2 regions of the Streptomyces sp. SAS_272 genome follow, and region 2 is predicted to be linked to the other one. Evidence: riboswitches for the same ligand, from Rfam matches in the RefSeq annotation. Region 2 holds a riboswitch; the other holds the start of a gene.
The links. A riboswitch is a leader RNA that binds a small molecule or an ion and turns the genes downstream of it on or off. The one in region 2 is predicted to bind S-adenosylmethionine.
Positions count from the first base shown of each region.

Region 1 (7,379 bases), on a different contig from region 2:
CTTGCCGTCGAGGTTCTCGTAGTCGCCGTCGAAGTTCCAGGTGCTTTTCTTCGGCACGATGAAGGCGAGGTTGTCCTGCCGGTAGGAGGCGAACTCGTACTTCTTCTTGCGTTCCTCGGTGTCGGTGATGTTGGAGAGGGCCACATCGACCTTGCCGCTGTCGATGCCGACGAACATGTTCTCCCAGGTGAAGTTCTTGATCTCCGGCGTGAGTCCGAAGACGGCGGCGATCAGACGGCCGAGATCGGGTTCGGAGCCGGTGAGGGTCTTCTGGTCGCTGCCGACGTACGCCAGCGGCGGGAATCCGGCGGGCAGGGCGCCCTCGCCGATGACGAGCTTGCCGCTCTTGCGGAGGGCCGCCGGCAGTTCGGCGCTGATGGACCTGACCTCGGAGACCTTGATGGTGGTCTCGGTGCCGGCGCCGTTGGAGACCCGTCCGACGACGACCTCTCCGGGCTTGGCGTCGGCGGTGGTGGTGGCCGCGTCGCTGTCGCCCCCGCAGGCGGCGAGCCCGGTGGCGAGGGCGGCGACGGCGGTGGCCGCGGTGATGCCTCTGCTCAGGCTGCGTCGGGTGAAGTAGGTGGGCATGGCCGTTCCTTGTCGCTGGAGGAGGGTGCGGAGGTTTGGCGTGGGGGGAGTTCTGGGCGTACGGCGGTTCACAGGACCTTGCTGAGGAAATCCCTGGTCCGCTCGTGGCGCGGCCTGTCGAGGACCTCGGAGGGCGGGCCCTGCTCGACGATCCGGCCCTGGTCGATGAAGACGACCCGGTCGGCGATCTCGCGGGCGAAGCCGATCTCGTGGGTGACGATGACGAGCGTGGTGCCGCTGGTGGCCAGGTCCTTGATGACGGCGAGGACCTCACCGACGAGTTCCGGGTCCAGGGCGGAGGTGGGTTCGTCGAAGAGGATCACGCCGGGGCGCAGCGCGAGGGCGCGGGCGATGGCGACGCGCTGCTGCTGGCCGCCGGAGAGCTGCCGGGGGTAGGCGCCGATGCGCTCGCCGAGGCCGACCCGTTCCAGGAGTTCCTTCGCCAGTGCCTGTGCCTCGGCCTTGGTCAGCTTTCCGGTGGCGACGGGGGCCGCGGCCACGTTGTCGAGGACGGTCAGGTGCGGGAAGAGGTTGAAGTTCTGGAAGACGAAGCCGATCCGGCCGCGCTGGGCCAGGATGGCGCGCTCGCTCAACTCCTTGAGCCGGTCGCCCTGGCGCTTCACCCCGATCGGCTCGCCGTTGATGCTGACATGGCCGATCTCGGGCTTCTCCAGGTGGTTGACGACCCGCAGGAGCGTGGACTTGCCCGAGCCGGACGGGCCGAGGACGACGGTGACCTCGCCGGGGCGGATGGTCAGGTCGATGCCGTCGAGGACGCGATGGGTGCCGTACCACTTGTGGACGTCGTGGATCTCCAGGGCGGCAGGGGCCGTCTCCAGGGTGTCGGTGCTGCTCATACCGCGGCCTCCCGGCGGACACGGGCACGCAGGTCGGTGAGGCCGGCCCGGAGCTTCTGCAGGGGCGTCGGCGGCAGCGCGCGGGTGGCGCCGCGGGCGTAGTACCGCTCGACGTAGAACTGGATCACGGAGACGACGCTGGTCAGGATCAGGTACCAGACGGTCACCACCAGGAGCAGCGGCACGATGTCGCCGGGGTAGGTGGAGCCCATGCTCTGCGCGGTGCCGAAGAGGTCGAGCAACGAGACGTAGAAGACCAGCGAGGTGCTCTTGATCAGGCCGATCAGCTGATTGACGTAGTTCGGGGTGATCGACCTGAGGGCCTGCGGGAAGACGATCCTGCGGAACTGGTAGCCCTTGGGCAGGCCGAGCGCGGCGGCCGCCTCGTGCTGGCCCTGGTCCACGGAGAGGATGCCGCCGCGGACCACCTCGGCCGCGTAGGCGGCCTCGTTGAGGCTGAGGCCGATGACGGCGATCACCATGTCGGTCGCGAGTTTCGACTCGTCGAAGGAGAAGAAGGCCGGCCCGAAGGGGACGCCGACGCTCAACGTCCGGTACAGAGCACTGAAGTTGTAGAGGAAGAGCAGCACCACGATGAGCGGGATGGAGCGCAGCGCCCAGACGTACGTCCAGCTGACCGCGCGCAGCACCGGGCTCTTCGACAGCCGCGCCAGAGCCAGCAGGACGCCGCCGACCAGACCCAACACGGCGCTGTAGGCGGTGACTTCGAGCGTGATCACGAGGCCGTCGAGGATGGTGGGGCGCAGGAACCAGTAGCCCCAGCGGTCCCACTGGTAGAAGGGGTTGGAGACCAGTCCGTGCACGAACTGGGCGACCAGAACCAACACGAACGCGGTGGCGATCCAGCGCCCTGGCCGCCTCAACGGCAGAACTCTCTGGGCGGTGAGGGCTTTCGACGGTTCGTCGGCGGTCGGCGCTTCGGGAAGGGTGACGGTGGCACCAGGGGGTTCACTCATAGTGGGCTCCGGCTGGGTGGGTACACCCCTCAGGCGCGGCGGCATGCGGCAGCGCACATGACGGCGGGACACCGGGGGCGGGGAGGACGACGGCACACCGCTCGGGCGGCGTTCGTCAGGGAATGCGGGGGCTGCGGGGAGAGGTCAGCCCCGACAGCGGGCACGGCCCGGTGCGGTACACAGTGCGCTGTTCACGCGGAGCAGGTCGACGGCACGATCGGCGACGAGAGGGTTCGGGTACGGCTGTACGCAGCCCTGTGGGCGGCGCGTGGCCGTCCTGGGAGCTGCGTACATGGCGTCACCTTCACCGTTCCGGCCCTGCGGGCCTCGCGCTTACCGAATCCTCTTCGGTCCGGTCGTCACCTGGGGCACCCCACCGCGGTGCGAGGGTTGCCGGTCAGCCAGCCAGGGCTTGTCGCTGACGCTCATGACCGTTCTGGGCCACAGTCAAGACAAGTGCCCGAACGAATGTCAACGCCGGTCCACCAGGCGGAACAGCTGATGGGCTGAGTGTGCCGCCCGGTCCAGGATCTGGACGGCTGCTCCGGCGGATGACTCTCCCCGGGAGCGGGCGCGGACGTACGCGCGGCTGACGCGACGTCGGGTGCGGGAGCGGGGCTCATCCGTGCACGGCGGACGCATGAGTCACGCCGGCGCGGGCGCCGCCGGGACGGGATGGGCCCCTGCTCAGCCCTGGGGGCTGATCGCGCTGCAGACGCGCAGCAGATCGATGTGACGGCGGGAGGTCAGAAGAGGCGAACGGCACACGCGTGCGGTGACCGGCTCCAGGCGTCTCATATTTTCCCTACCTATTCACTAGGATTCCCTCGGTGAGTGTCGATCCGACCGGCATCGCCGTCAAGAGGGCCGTCCCGCATCGCGGACGCCCCGATGGACGGCGGCACCGCTCGACACAGCCACCGCACGTCTGCGGGCCGAGCCGCCGGCCGTCCCTTGTACACATGACTGACAAGAAGCTGTCACACGCCGACCGGAATGCGGGTTCGGCCGACGCCCGTTCTGACTGACATGACTGTCCGAGTAGCGCTCAACGCGTCCGCCGCGCCGAGCCAGGTCGACGCCACCGTCCGACTGACCGCGCAGGCCGCGGAGTTCGCTGTCACGTCGGCCCGGTGCGGGCAGACCTTCGGTGCGGCTCACGCCTTCTACGAACAGATCCCGTCCTACGCGCGGGCCGTCGAACTCTCCGGCGGCCGACGGGCCGCCGACCTGGCCGTGATCGGCGACGAGAAGACCGTCGAGGCCGAGGTACGCCGTTACCGCGACGCCGGCGCCACGGAGGCCGTGTTCTCGGCCGCCGAGATCGCGGGAGAAGCCGACCGCCGACGCACCTGGCGAATCCTCGGCGAACCGGCCGGCTAGGTACGCGCGTCGGCTCGAGGGCCCCCTCATCCCCTGCCCGAAGACGCCCCGACACAAAGGAGATTCCCATGACCACCGAGGCCACCGCCACGGACCTCCACGCCTTCACCGAGACCTGGCTGGAGTGGTACCGCGCCCAGGAGGCCCGGCTCGCCGCCCCGCACGGGTTCCTGGCGATCACCGGCCTGCACTGGCTCGACGACGGGCCGCAGCGCTTCCCGGACGCGCCCGGCGCGTGGCGCACCACCGGCCCCGAAGGCGTCGTCGTGAACCTCGACGCGGGCGAGGAACTGGTCGTCGACGGGACGCCGGTACGCGGCGAGCACCGCTTCGGCGTGCTTCCCGAGCGTGGCGGCGTCGACGCCGTCTGGGGAGACGCCGTCATCGAGGTCGCCAAGCGCGGCGGCCAGGACATCGTGCGCCCCCGGCACCCGGACGCGCCGCTGCGCACAGCCTTCACCGGAACGCCCGCCTACGCCCCCGACCCGCGCTGGGCCGTGAAGGGCCGCTACATCCCCTTCGACACTCCGCGGCCGACCACCGTGGGCGCCGCGGTCGAGGGCCTTGAGCATGTCTACGACGCTCCGGGCAGGGTCGAGTTCGAGCTGGACGGGCGCCCGCTGTCGCTGACCGCGTTCCCCGGCCATGGTGCGGGCCGGCTGATGGTGCTGTTCACCGACGCGACCTCCGGGGTCACCACCTACGCCGCCAACCGGTCCCTGGCCCTCGCTCCGCCCGCAGCCGACGGCACGGTCGTCCTGGACTTCAACCGGGCCACCAACCTGCCGTGCGCCTACACGGATCTGGCCACCTGCCCGTTGCCCCCGGCCGAGAACCGGCTGCCGGTCGCGATCGAGGCCGGTCAGAAGATCCCCCGCGAGCGCGGCGGCTCCTGAGCCGGCACGACCGCGCACGCGTACACCGGCCTTGAGAAGCACTCCGACTCTTCGAGTGCCGGGCCCGAAAGGGATCCTGTTCGCCATCGAGAACGCCCTCACGTTCCTGCACTGACGGGCGGTCGACCCGCAGGCCGGGGACTGCCCTCCTGCACCACGCCACCCGAGCGGAACGCGAGCCCGGACGGTGTGCCGGTCGTCATCGGTGGTCCCCCACGGGCACCGGGTTCAGCGGTTGCGCAGAGCCGCGCGTGCGGCGTTCAGATCGGCCGCACCAGGGCGGTTGTGGGGCAGCCTGCCCAGCACGGCCGCCATCCCGCAGGTGTTCGTCACGGCGGAGAAGACCAGGCCGCCCGCGATGCCGGCCGGTATCAGCAGGAGGGCCGGATGCACGAGCAGGCCGAGAAGGACGCCGAGCAGGACCACGCTGCCGGCGGTGAAGCGGACCTGGCGTTCCGTGCTCCAGCCCGCCCGCGTGTCACGGGCGGCCGGTGTGTGCAGGTCGTACCCCCTGGCGGTCCAGCCTTCGGCGCCGCCGACGAGGGTGGCGGTGACGACGCCCTGCGCGGCAAGGATCCTGCAGGCCTTCTCCGAGCGGGCTCCGGAGGCGCAGACGACCAGGACGTCTCCGGCCTGCGCGGCGTGCCGGATCTCCGGCAGTGCGCGCCGGATGCGGTCGAGGGGGATGTTCAGGGCTGCGGGCAGGTGCCCTGAGGCGTACTCGGCGGGGGTGCGCACGTCGATGACGGTCAGCTCGTGGATGCGGGTGCGCGCCTGCTGGGCGCCGAGGGCGCGGGGGACGGGAACGTGGGTCATGGCAGAGGTGATCCTTGATGGTCGACGTCGTCCCGGACCGGGACGTAGAGTACCCCTAGGGGTATTGCCAGAGGAGTGATCGTGGAACTGGAGCTCGAGGGCGCGGAGCTGAAAGCCGTGCTGAACCGGCTGCGTCGCGCGCAGGGTCAGATCTCGGGAGTGATCCGGATGATCGAGGAGGGGCGTGACTGCGAGGACGTCGTCACCCAGCTCGCCGCCGCCTCCCGCGCGCTGGACCGGGCCGGCTTCGCGATCATCGCGACCGGCCTGCAGCAGTGCGTTGCCGACCTCGATTCCGGGCGCAAGAACGGTGAAGACACGGCAGCCATGCGCGCACGGCTGGAGAGACTGTTCCTGTCTCTGGCCTGAGAGCGGGTGTCGACGGCGCTCACCGCCGCCGGCACGCGAGCCCGCGCCTCGCCGGCCGTCACCGTGCCGCGTCGACCAGCATGGAGGCCGCCACGGCCAGCAGCACCGCGGCGAATATCCGCTGAAGCGTGCGCCCGGACACCTTCGCGGCCAACCGCTTGCCGTCCCACGCACCGAGGATCGCGGTCCCGACGAAGGGACCGACGACCGCCCAGTCGAGCTTCTCGACCGTGCCCGCACGCATCGCCAGCGCGGCCAGGGAGTTGACGGTGACCACCAGCAGGCTGGTACCCACCGCGTTGCGCATCCGTAGATCCAGCACGCTCACCAGCGCCGGTACGGCGAGGAAGCCGCCGCCGACCCCGAGAACGCCGGTGACCGCGCCGAGTCCGGCGCCGGCCCCCGCTGCCCGCGTCGGCCGCACCGTCACCGATCGCTCGGCGGCCGGCCTCGGCCGCAGCATGCCCAGGGCGGCCGCTCCCGCGACCACGGCGAAGCCCGCCGTCAGGGCGGCGGCCGGGACACGGGCGGCCAGTGCGCCGCCCAGCATCGCCGGACCGATCCCGGCCGCCGCGAACAACAGCCCCGTCCGCCAGCGGACATTCCCGTCGCGGGCGTGCGCGGACAGGGCCGTGACCGAGGTGACGGTGACGACGACCAGGCTCGCGGTGGTGGCCCCGACCGGACTGAAGCCGAGCAGGTAGATCAAGGCGGGCACGGCCAGCACGCTGCCGCCTCCCCCGAGCGCGCCGAGCGCCAGGCCGATGACCGCCCCGGCGGCCAGGGCGAGCACGAGAGCACTCACGCGACGGCGCCGTGTCCGCCGCGGGCGTCCACGACCGGAAGACCCGCCTTCGCCCAGCCGCTCATTCCGCCGATCACGTCCACGGCCGGCGCGCCGCGGGCAGCGAGCAGTTCGGCCGCCTGCCGGGAACGGGTCCCGGCGCGGCAGATCACGATCAGGGGCCGCGCCTGCGCATGAGGGGGCAGCCCCGCGCCGGCGGCCAGCGCGGAGAGCGGCAGGTGCACCGCCCGGGGTGCGTGCCCCGCGTGCCACTCGTGGGACTCGCGCACGTCCAGCAGCACGGCGTCGACCGTGCCGTCGGCGGCGCTTCCGTGGCCGGTGCGGACGGCCGCCTCCTGCACGCTCACCCGGCCCGCGCCTCTCTGCACTCGTCGGAACATGCTCATGTCGGTTTCGCGCTCCTGTCTGCCGTGCCGGTACCGGAGATCGGCGGGGGTCCCGATGACACCTCACGCCCTCGGGGATTGCGGTGTCAGGGGTTGCGGATGAGGAGTCCGGCGCGGCCGGCCGCGTCGAAGGAGTCGTCGACGGCGACGACGTCACGTCCGGCGGCGTCCAGCAGGGAGGCGGCGACGGCGGCACGCATGCCGCCCGCGCAGTGCACCCACACCTCACCGTCGGGGACCTCGTCCAGGCGGCCGTGCAGGGTGTGGATCGGGATGTGGAGCGAGCCGTCGAGGTAGCCGCC
Region 1 covers NZ_JBMNDR010000031.1:69,810-77,188, forward strand. The annotation lists gene ACN6LD_RS19265 (ABC transporter substrate-binding protein) at 1-588, opposite strand, end outside; gene ACN6LD_RS19270 (amino acid ABC transporter ATP-binding protein) at 657-1,445, opposite strand; gene ACN6LD_RS19275 (amino acid ABC transporter permease) at 1,442-2,422, opposite strand; SAM riboswitch class IV at 2,747-2,855, opposite strand; gene ACN6LD_RS19280 (putative leader peptide) at 3,110-3,220, opposite strand; partial or broken gene ACN6LD_RS19285 (LLM class F420-dependent oxidoreductase) at 3,584-3,805, shown strand; gene ACN6LD_RS19290 (DUF1684 domain-containing protein) at 3,874-4,701, shown strand; gene ACN6LD_RS19295 (rhodanese-like domain-containing protein) at 4,930-5,517, opposite strand; gene ACN6LD_RS19300 (metal-sensitive transcriptional regulator) at 5,599-5,886, shown strand; gene ACN6LD_RS19305 (sulfite exporter TauE/SafE family protein) at 5,945-6,691, opposite strand; gene ACN6LD_RS19310 (rhodanese-like domain-containing protein) at 6,688-7,077, opposite strand; gene ACN6LD_RS19315 (MBL fold metallo-hydrolase) at 7,164-7,379, opposite strand, start outside.
Region 1: it holds a riboswitch for S-adenosylmethionine, as region 2 does, so the genes downstream of both, ACN6LD_RS19275 (amino acid ABC transporter permease) here and ACN6LD_RS27800 (aminotransferase class V-fold PLP-dependent enzyme) in region 2, are expected to answer to the same signal.

Region 2 (7,379 bases):
GAACAAGAAGGACATCATCGCGTACCTGCACGCGGTCAACAGCAGCGACACCGACAACCCCGGTGGTCTGGAGCTGGGCGGCCTCGGGCCGGTCAGCGAGGGTCTGTTCGCCTGGATCTTCGGACTCGGCGCCCTGATCGCGGTCGCCGTCTGGGTCGCCGCTCGGACCGCAAAGGCCAAGAAGTCATGAGTAGCCAAGACATTCCAGAAGAGAACCTGCCCGTAGAGCAGGGCCACGCGCACGGCGCGGTGGACGTCGCGGACGAGCAGAACCCGTTCGCGGACCCGGGGCTGCCGCCCCACGAGCACCGCGTCCAGGACATCGACGAGCGGGCCGCCAAGCGGTCCGAGCGTGCGGTCGCCTTCCTGTTCACGCTGTCGATGCTCGCCACGGTCGGCTTCATCGCCTCGTACGTGGCGATCCCGGCCGACAAGTCGATCTTCGTGTTCCCGATCGGCCACCTCAGCGCGCTGAACTTCGCGCTGGGTCTGACGCTGGGCACGGCGCTGTTCACCATCGGCGCCGGCGCGGTCCACTGGGCCCGCACCCTGATGTCGGACGTCGAGGTCGCCGACGAGCGGCACCCGATCGCCGCGAGCCCCGAGGTCCGCGCCAAGGTCCACGCGGACTTCCGGCAGGGCGCCAAGGAGTCCGCGTTCGGCCGCCGCAAGCTGATCCGCAACACGCTGTTCGGCGCGGTCGCCCTGGTGCCGCTCTCCGGCGTCGTGCTGCTGCGCGACCTCGGCCCGCTGCCCGAGGACAAGCTCCGTCACACGCTGTGGGCCAAGGGCAAGCTGCTCGTCAACATGAACACGAACGAGCCGCTGCGTCCTTCGGACGTCGCGGTCGGTTCTCTCACCTTCGCCAAGCCCGAGGGCCTGGAGGAGCACGACGAGGACTTCCAGAACGAGATCGCCAAGGCGGCCCTGATGATCGTCCGGCTCCAGCCGGAGAACATCAAGGACAAGCGCGAACTCGAGTGGTCGCACGACGGCATCGTGGCGTACTCGAAGATCTGCACCCACGTCGGTTGCCCGATCTCCCTGTACGAGCAGCAGACGCACCACGTGCTGTGCCCCTGCCACCAGTCCACCTTCGACCTCTCCGACGGCGCCCGAGTGATCTTCGGTCCCGCCGGTCACGCCCTGCCGCAGCTGCGCATCGGCGTGAACGACGAGGGCTACCTCGAGGCGCGCGGCGACTTCGAGGAGCCCGTCGGTCCTGCTTTCTGGGAGCGCGGATGAGCACCACAGAGAACCACGAGAGCAACGAGTCCCGCGCACGCGGGAAGGCTCCGGCCGGCGAGCGGGTCGCCGACTGGGCCGACGGCCGGCTCGGGATCTACTCCCTCGCCAAGGCCAACATGCGCAAGATCTTCCCCGACCACTGGTCGTTCATGCTGGGCGAAGTGTGCCTGTACAGCTTCATCATCATCATCCTGACGGGTGTGTACCTGACGCTGTTCTTCCACCCTTCGATGAACGAGGTGGAGTACCACGGCAGCTACGTCCCGCTCCAGGGACAGCTGATGTCCGAGGCGTTCAGCTCGACCCTGCACATCTCGTTCGACGTGCGCGGCGGTCTGCTCATCCGGCAGATCCACCACTGGGCGGCGCTGATCTTCCTCGCCGGCATGTTCGTGCACATGATGCGCGTGTTCTTCACGGGTGCGTTCCGCAAGCCGCGTGAGGTCAACTGGCTGTTCGGCTTCCTGCTGTTCGTCCTCGGCATGTTCACCGGTTTCACCGGTTACTCGCTCCCGGACGACCTGCTCTCCGGCACCGGTGTGCGCTTCACCCAGGGCGCGATCCTGTCGATGCCGGTCGTCGGCACGTACATCTCGTTCTTCCTCTTCGGCGGCGAGTTCCCCGGCCACGACTTCGTGGCGCGGTTCTACTCGATCCACATCCTGCTGCTGCCCGGCATCATGCTGGGCCTGGTGGTGGGCCACCTGATCCTGGTCTTCTACCACAAGCACACGCAGTTCGCGGGCCCCGGCAAGAGCAACAAGAACGTCGTCGGCATGCCGCTGCTGCCCGTGTACATGGCCAAGGCCGGAGGCTTCTTCTTCCTGGTCTTCGGCGTCATCGCGGTCATCGCGGCGATCGCGCAGATCAACCCGATCTGGGCGATGGGCCCCTACCGTCCGGACCAGGTGTCGACCGGCGCCCAGCCCGACTGGTACATGGGCTTCGCCGAGGGCCTGATCCGCTTCATGCCGGGCTGGGAGATCAACCTCTGGGGTCACACGCTCGTCCTGGGCGTGTTCATCCCGCTGGTCCTGTTCGGCGTGGTCCTCGCGGCGCTCGCGCTCTACCCGTTCATCGAGTCCTGGATCACCGGCGACAAGCGCGAGCACCACATCCTGGACCGCCCGCGCAACGCGCCGACCCGTACGGCGCTCGGCGTCGCCTGGGTCACGATGTACATGATCACGCTGGTCGGCGGTGGCAACGACCTGTGGGCCACCCACTTCCACCTGTCGATCAACGCGATCACCTGGTTCGTCCGGATCTTCTTCTTCGTCGGACCGGTCATCGCGTACATCCTCACCAAGCGGATCTGCCTCGGTCTGCAGCGCCGCGACAAGGACAAGGTGCTGCACGGCCGGGAGACCGGCACCATCAAGCGCCTGCCGCACGGTGAGTTCATCGAGATCCACGAGCCGCTCAGCCAGGAGCAGCTGCACACGCTCACGGCGCACGAGCAGTACGAGCCGGCCGCGATCGGCGCCACGGTCGACGACAACGGCGTCGAGCGCAAGGTGACGGGCAAGGAGAAGCTCCGCGCCAAGATCAGCGGAGCGTACTTCGGCGAGGACCAGCAGATCCCGAAGCCCACCGTCGAGGAGTACAAGGAGATCACGAGCGGCCACGGCCACCACTGATCGTCGAGGCGTCGCCACGCCACGGTGAAAGGGCCCCGTCCGGTTGTCGGACGGGGCCCTTTGCCGTGCCCGTCGGCTGGATAGGGTGGGCACACACGTCTTCCACGGCACCCACGGAAGATCCGTACGACACCCAGGAGCGGCTGATGAGCGCTGTGACCCCCGCTGGAGGCGACACCGCGGCGGGCCGTTCCTGGCCCGAGGTGCTGAACGGTCTGCTGTACGGCCACGACCAGGGCGCGGACGCCACGTTCTGGGCGCTGGACCGGATCATGCGCGGCGAGGCCACCGACGCGCAGATCGCCGGGTTCGTGGTGGCGCTGCGGGCCAAGGGCGAGACCGTCGAGGAGATCAACGGTCTGGTCCGGGCGATGTACGAGCACGCCAACCTGATCGAGGTGCCGGGGCCGACCGTCGACATCGTCGGCACGGGCGGCGACGGCGCGAAGACGGTCAACATCTCCACGATGTCGGCGATCGTCGTGGCCGGTGCGGGCGCCACGGTCGTCAAGCACGGCAACCGGGCCGCGTCCTCCGCGTCCGGCGCCTCGGACGTGCTGGAGAAGCTCGGCGTCAACCTGGAGCTGACCCCGCGCCGGGTGGCCGAGGTGGCGCAGGAGGCCGGGATCACCTTCTGCTTCGCGATCAAGTTCCATCCGGCGCTGCGTCATGTCGGCGCGGCGCGCGGCCAGTTGGGCATCCGCACGGTGTTCAACGTCCTCGGCCCGCTGACCAACCCCGCCAAGGTGCGGGCCCAGGCCGTCGGCGTCGCCGATCCGCTCATGGCGCCGGTCGTCGCGGGCGTCTTCGCCGCACGCGGCAACTCGTCCCTGGTCTTCCGGGGCGACGACGGCCTCGACGAGCTGACCACGACGGCCACCTCCCGGGTGTGGGTGGTGCGCGACGGCAAGGTCACCGAGGAGACCTTCGACCCGCGGGACGTCGGCCTCGACCTGGTGCCGGTGGAGGCCCTGCGGGGCGGGGACCCCTCGTACAACGCCGAGGTCGCCCGCCGTCTGCTGGAGGGCGAGCGCGGCCCGGTGCGCGACGCCGTCGTGCTGAACTCGGCGGCGGCGCTCGTGGCGCTCGAGCCGGGCGGCGGGACGCTGGCCGAGGAGATCCGGGCCGGCATGGCGCGGGCCGCGGAGTCGCTCGACTCCGGTGCGGCCAAGCGGGCGCTGGAGCGCTGGGTGGCGGCCAGCAACGCCTGACGTCCGTGAGACGCGGTCCCGCCATCCGGACACGGGTTGCGGGACCGTGATCGGCTCGCGTAGATTCCTGTACTAGGTCATGAGTGACAGTCATGAGGCCCCGGCTGACTGTCCGGCAACCCTCCGTCCGTGGCGGGGTGCCCCGGGTGAAGACCAGGCCGTGGGCAACGAGGTCCACGGCAAGCGCGGATCCCTCGCACTCTTTCGAGTGAGAACGCCAGGGGTCCTGGGTCGTCCGAGGGAGTCTCCTGTGAGCAAGCGAATGCGATAGGGCGTAGAGCCCCGCCTCCGCACACCCCTTTCGTCTTCCTCCGTGCTCGAGCCATGTCCGCTCGCACGGCGGTTCCCCCTTTCCTCTCACGGGAGTTCGCCATGTCCGTCTCCACCGCCGCCGTCGCCCGCCCCCTTTGTGACCCGCTGGACGTTCTGGGCCGGGATGTCACCGTTCCGCTCGTCACCGGCGGCGAGGTCGCCTACGCGGCCCTCGACTACGCGGCCAGCGCCCCCGCCCTCCAGCGCGTCTGGGACGACGTCGCCGCCTACGCCCCGTACTACGGCAGCGTGCACCGCGGCGCCGGCTACCTCTCCCAGCTCTCCACGGACCTGTTCGAGAACGCCCGCAGGACCGTCGCCGAGTTCCTCGACTGCCGCCCCGACGACCAGCTGGTCTTCACCCGCTCGACGACGGACTCCCTCAACCTGCTGGCCCGCGCCCTGCCCGCCGACTGCCAGGTCTTCGTCTTCGAGACCGAGCACCACGCCTCGCTGCTGCCCTGGCAGGACGCCCGGGTCTCCTGCCTCGACGCCCCGCGCACCCCTGGCCAGGCCGTGGAGACCCTGGAGCGGGCCCTCGCCGCCCGGGACCCGCACGGCCCGGCGCTGGTCTGCGTCACCGGCGCCTCGAACGTCACCGGTGAGCTGTGGCCGGTGCGCGAGCTCGCGGCGGCGGCGCACGCCCACGGCGCCCGGATCGTCCTGGACGCCGCCCAGCTGGCCCCGCACCACCCGGTGTCGGTCCAGGACCTCGACGTCGACTGGATCGCGTTCTCCGGCCACAAGCTGTACGCCCCCTTCGGCTCCGGCGTGCTGGCCGGCCGCGCGGACTGGCTGGTCGCGGCGGACCCTTACCTCGCGGGCGGCGGCGCGAGCCGCAAGGTCACCCGGCGCGAGGACGGGGGCGTGGACGTGGAGTGGCACGAGAGCGCGGCCCGCCACGAGGCCGGCTCCCCGAACGTGATCGGCGCCTACTCCATCGCGTCCGCCTGCAAGGCCCTCACCGAGGCCGGCTTCGACGCCCTGGTCGCACGCGAGCGGCACCTGATCGAGAAGGTGCGCACCGGCCTCGCGGAGGTCCCGGAGGTCCGGATCCTGTCCCTCTTCGGCGACGACGCCCCGCGCGTCGGCGTGATCTCCTTCGTCGTCGAGGGCTGGAACAGCTCCCACTTCGCCGCGGCCCTGTCCGCCGAGTACGGCATCGGCGTCCGCGACGGCCTCTTCTGCGCCCACCCGCTGGTCCGCACCCTCCTGGGCGGCGCCCCCGAGGCGCAGGGCGAGTGCGGCGCCCCCGACGCGGCTCCGGGCGAGAAGTCCCTCAACGCCATCCGGGTGAGCTTCGGCGCGGGCACCCCCGACGAGCACGTCGAACGCTTCGTGACCGCGGTCCGCGAGCTGGTGAGCGAGGGCGCGAAGTGGCGGTACCGCACGGAGGACGGCCGCTGCGTCCCGGCAGTGGACTGACCTCGCCGAGCGCACGGCGCCTCCGCGTCCCGGGCGGGGAAACCCCCAGGGGCGCGGGGAACCGCGCGACCGACCCGCCGACCCGCGGAGCGAACCCCTAGGAGTCCAGGCCGATGGCGAACGCCGCCTCGAGGTCGTGCTGCGAGTACGTGCGGAACGCGACGTGGGTGTCCGTCCCCTCGACCCCGGGGATCTTGCTGATGCTGCCGGGGATGACCTCGGCGAGGTCCTCGTGCTGCTTCACCCGGACCATCGCGATGAGGTCGTAGGTCCCCGTCACGGAGAACACCTCGCTCACGGACTCCAGAGAGGCGATCCGCTCGGCGATCTCGGGGATCCGGTCCACGCTGGTCTTGATGAGGACGATCGCGGTGATCACGGCTGGTTCTCTCCCTCGGAGGCCGGAGCTGGGGCGGCCTTCACTCTAGCCGCCCGCCTGTCGCCCGCCGCCGCCCTTCCCGGGCGGCCCGGCGGACCCTTCCTGATCCCGAAACGGGCCCACGCGTAGAGGAGCCCCAGGCCGAAGCCCACCAGGTGCGCCAGATACGCCACCCCCGGGCCCCGCGGCGCCTGCCCCGCCGCCATCCACTGCACGGCCGCCCAGAAGGGCAGCACGACCCACGCCGGGAAACGCAGCGGCAGGAAGAACAGGAACGGAAGGAGGCTGGTGACCCGTGCCCGGGGGAACAGGAACAAAAAGGCGCCGAGCACCGCGGAGATCGCCCCGGAGGCGCCGACCAGGGACTGCGACGACCCGGCGTTGGCGGCGGCGTAGCCCAGCAGGGCCAGATAGCCGCAGCCGACGGTGAAGAGCGCGAACTCGACGCGGCCCATCCGGTCCTCGGACATCGCCCCGAAGACGTAGAGGAAGAGCATGTTGCCCAGCAGGTGCACCCAGCTGCCGTGGACGAAGAGGGCGGTCGCGGGGGTGAGGACGGCCCGGGGCGCGCCCTCGAAGAGCTCCGCGGGCACCACGCCCCAGCGCCGGAAGTAGGCCCGCTGGGCGGCCACCAGCTCGTCGCCGGCCCCGTACGCCGGATCGAGGCCCGAGGCGGGGCTGATCAGGAAGATCAGGCAGCACAGGGCGATCAGTCCGTAGGTCACCGGCGCCGACGGGTTCCTGATCGCTCTGCCGACCGTCCCGTTCCAGTTGCTGATCATGGGTACAGAGCATGACGTAACGGGACGCACGCGCCCGGAGCGCCTCGCCGCCGCCCGGCCGCCGTGGACGGACGGGCGGCGGGTACCCGCCAGGCCGTAGGGTTACGAGCCACACGCACGGGGGAGCCTCCGGCCCGACCCGGCACAGCGAGCACGACACCAGAAGGAAGTGGAAAGTCACGATGACGGTTCCCCTGCCGACCGCCGCCACGCGGTGGCGCTGCACTCTCTGCGGCAACCTCACGCGGTTCGACGTGACGCGCTCGTCGAAGGTCGTCGAGTACGTGCACCTGGACCTCGCGGGCGAGCCGAAGGTCGAGGAGCGCGAGGTGGTCAGTGAGACCATCGAGTCGGTGCGGTGTCGCTGGTGCAACGCCGTGGA
Region 2 covers NZ_JBMNDR010000056.1:49,227-56,605, reverse strand. The annotation lists gene qcrC (cytochrome bc1 complex diheme cytochrome c subunit) at 1-190, shown strand, start outside; gene qcrA (cytochrome bc1 complex Rieske iron-sulfur subunit) at 187-1,245, shown strand; gene qcrB (cytochrome bc1 complex cytochrome b subunit) at 1,242-2,888, shown strand; gene trpD (anthranilate phosphoribosyltransferase) at 3,035-4,099, shown strand; SAM riboswitch class IV at 4,175-4,291, shown strand; gene ACN6LD_RS27800 (aminotransferase class V-fold PLP-dependent enzyme) at 4,472-5,836, shown strand; gene ACN6LD_RS27795 (Lrp/AsnC family transcriptional regulator) at 5,934-6,215, opposite strand; gene ACN6LD_RS27790 (rhomboid family intramembrane serine protease) at 6,212-6,997, opposite strand; gene ACN6LD_RS27785 (hypothetical protein) at 7,180-7,379, shown strand, end outside.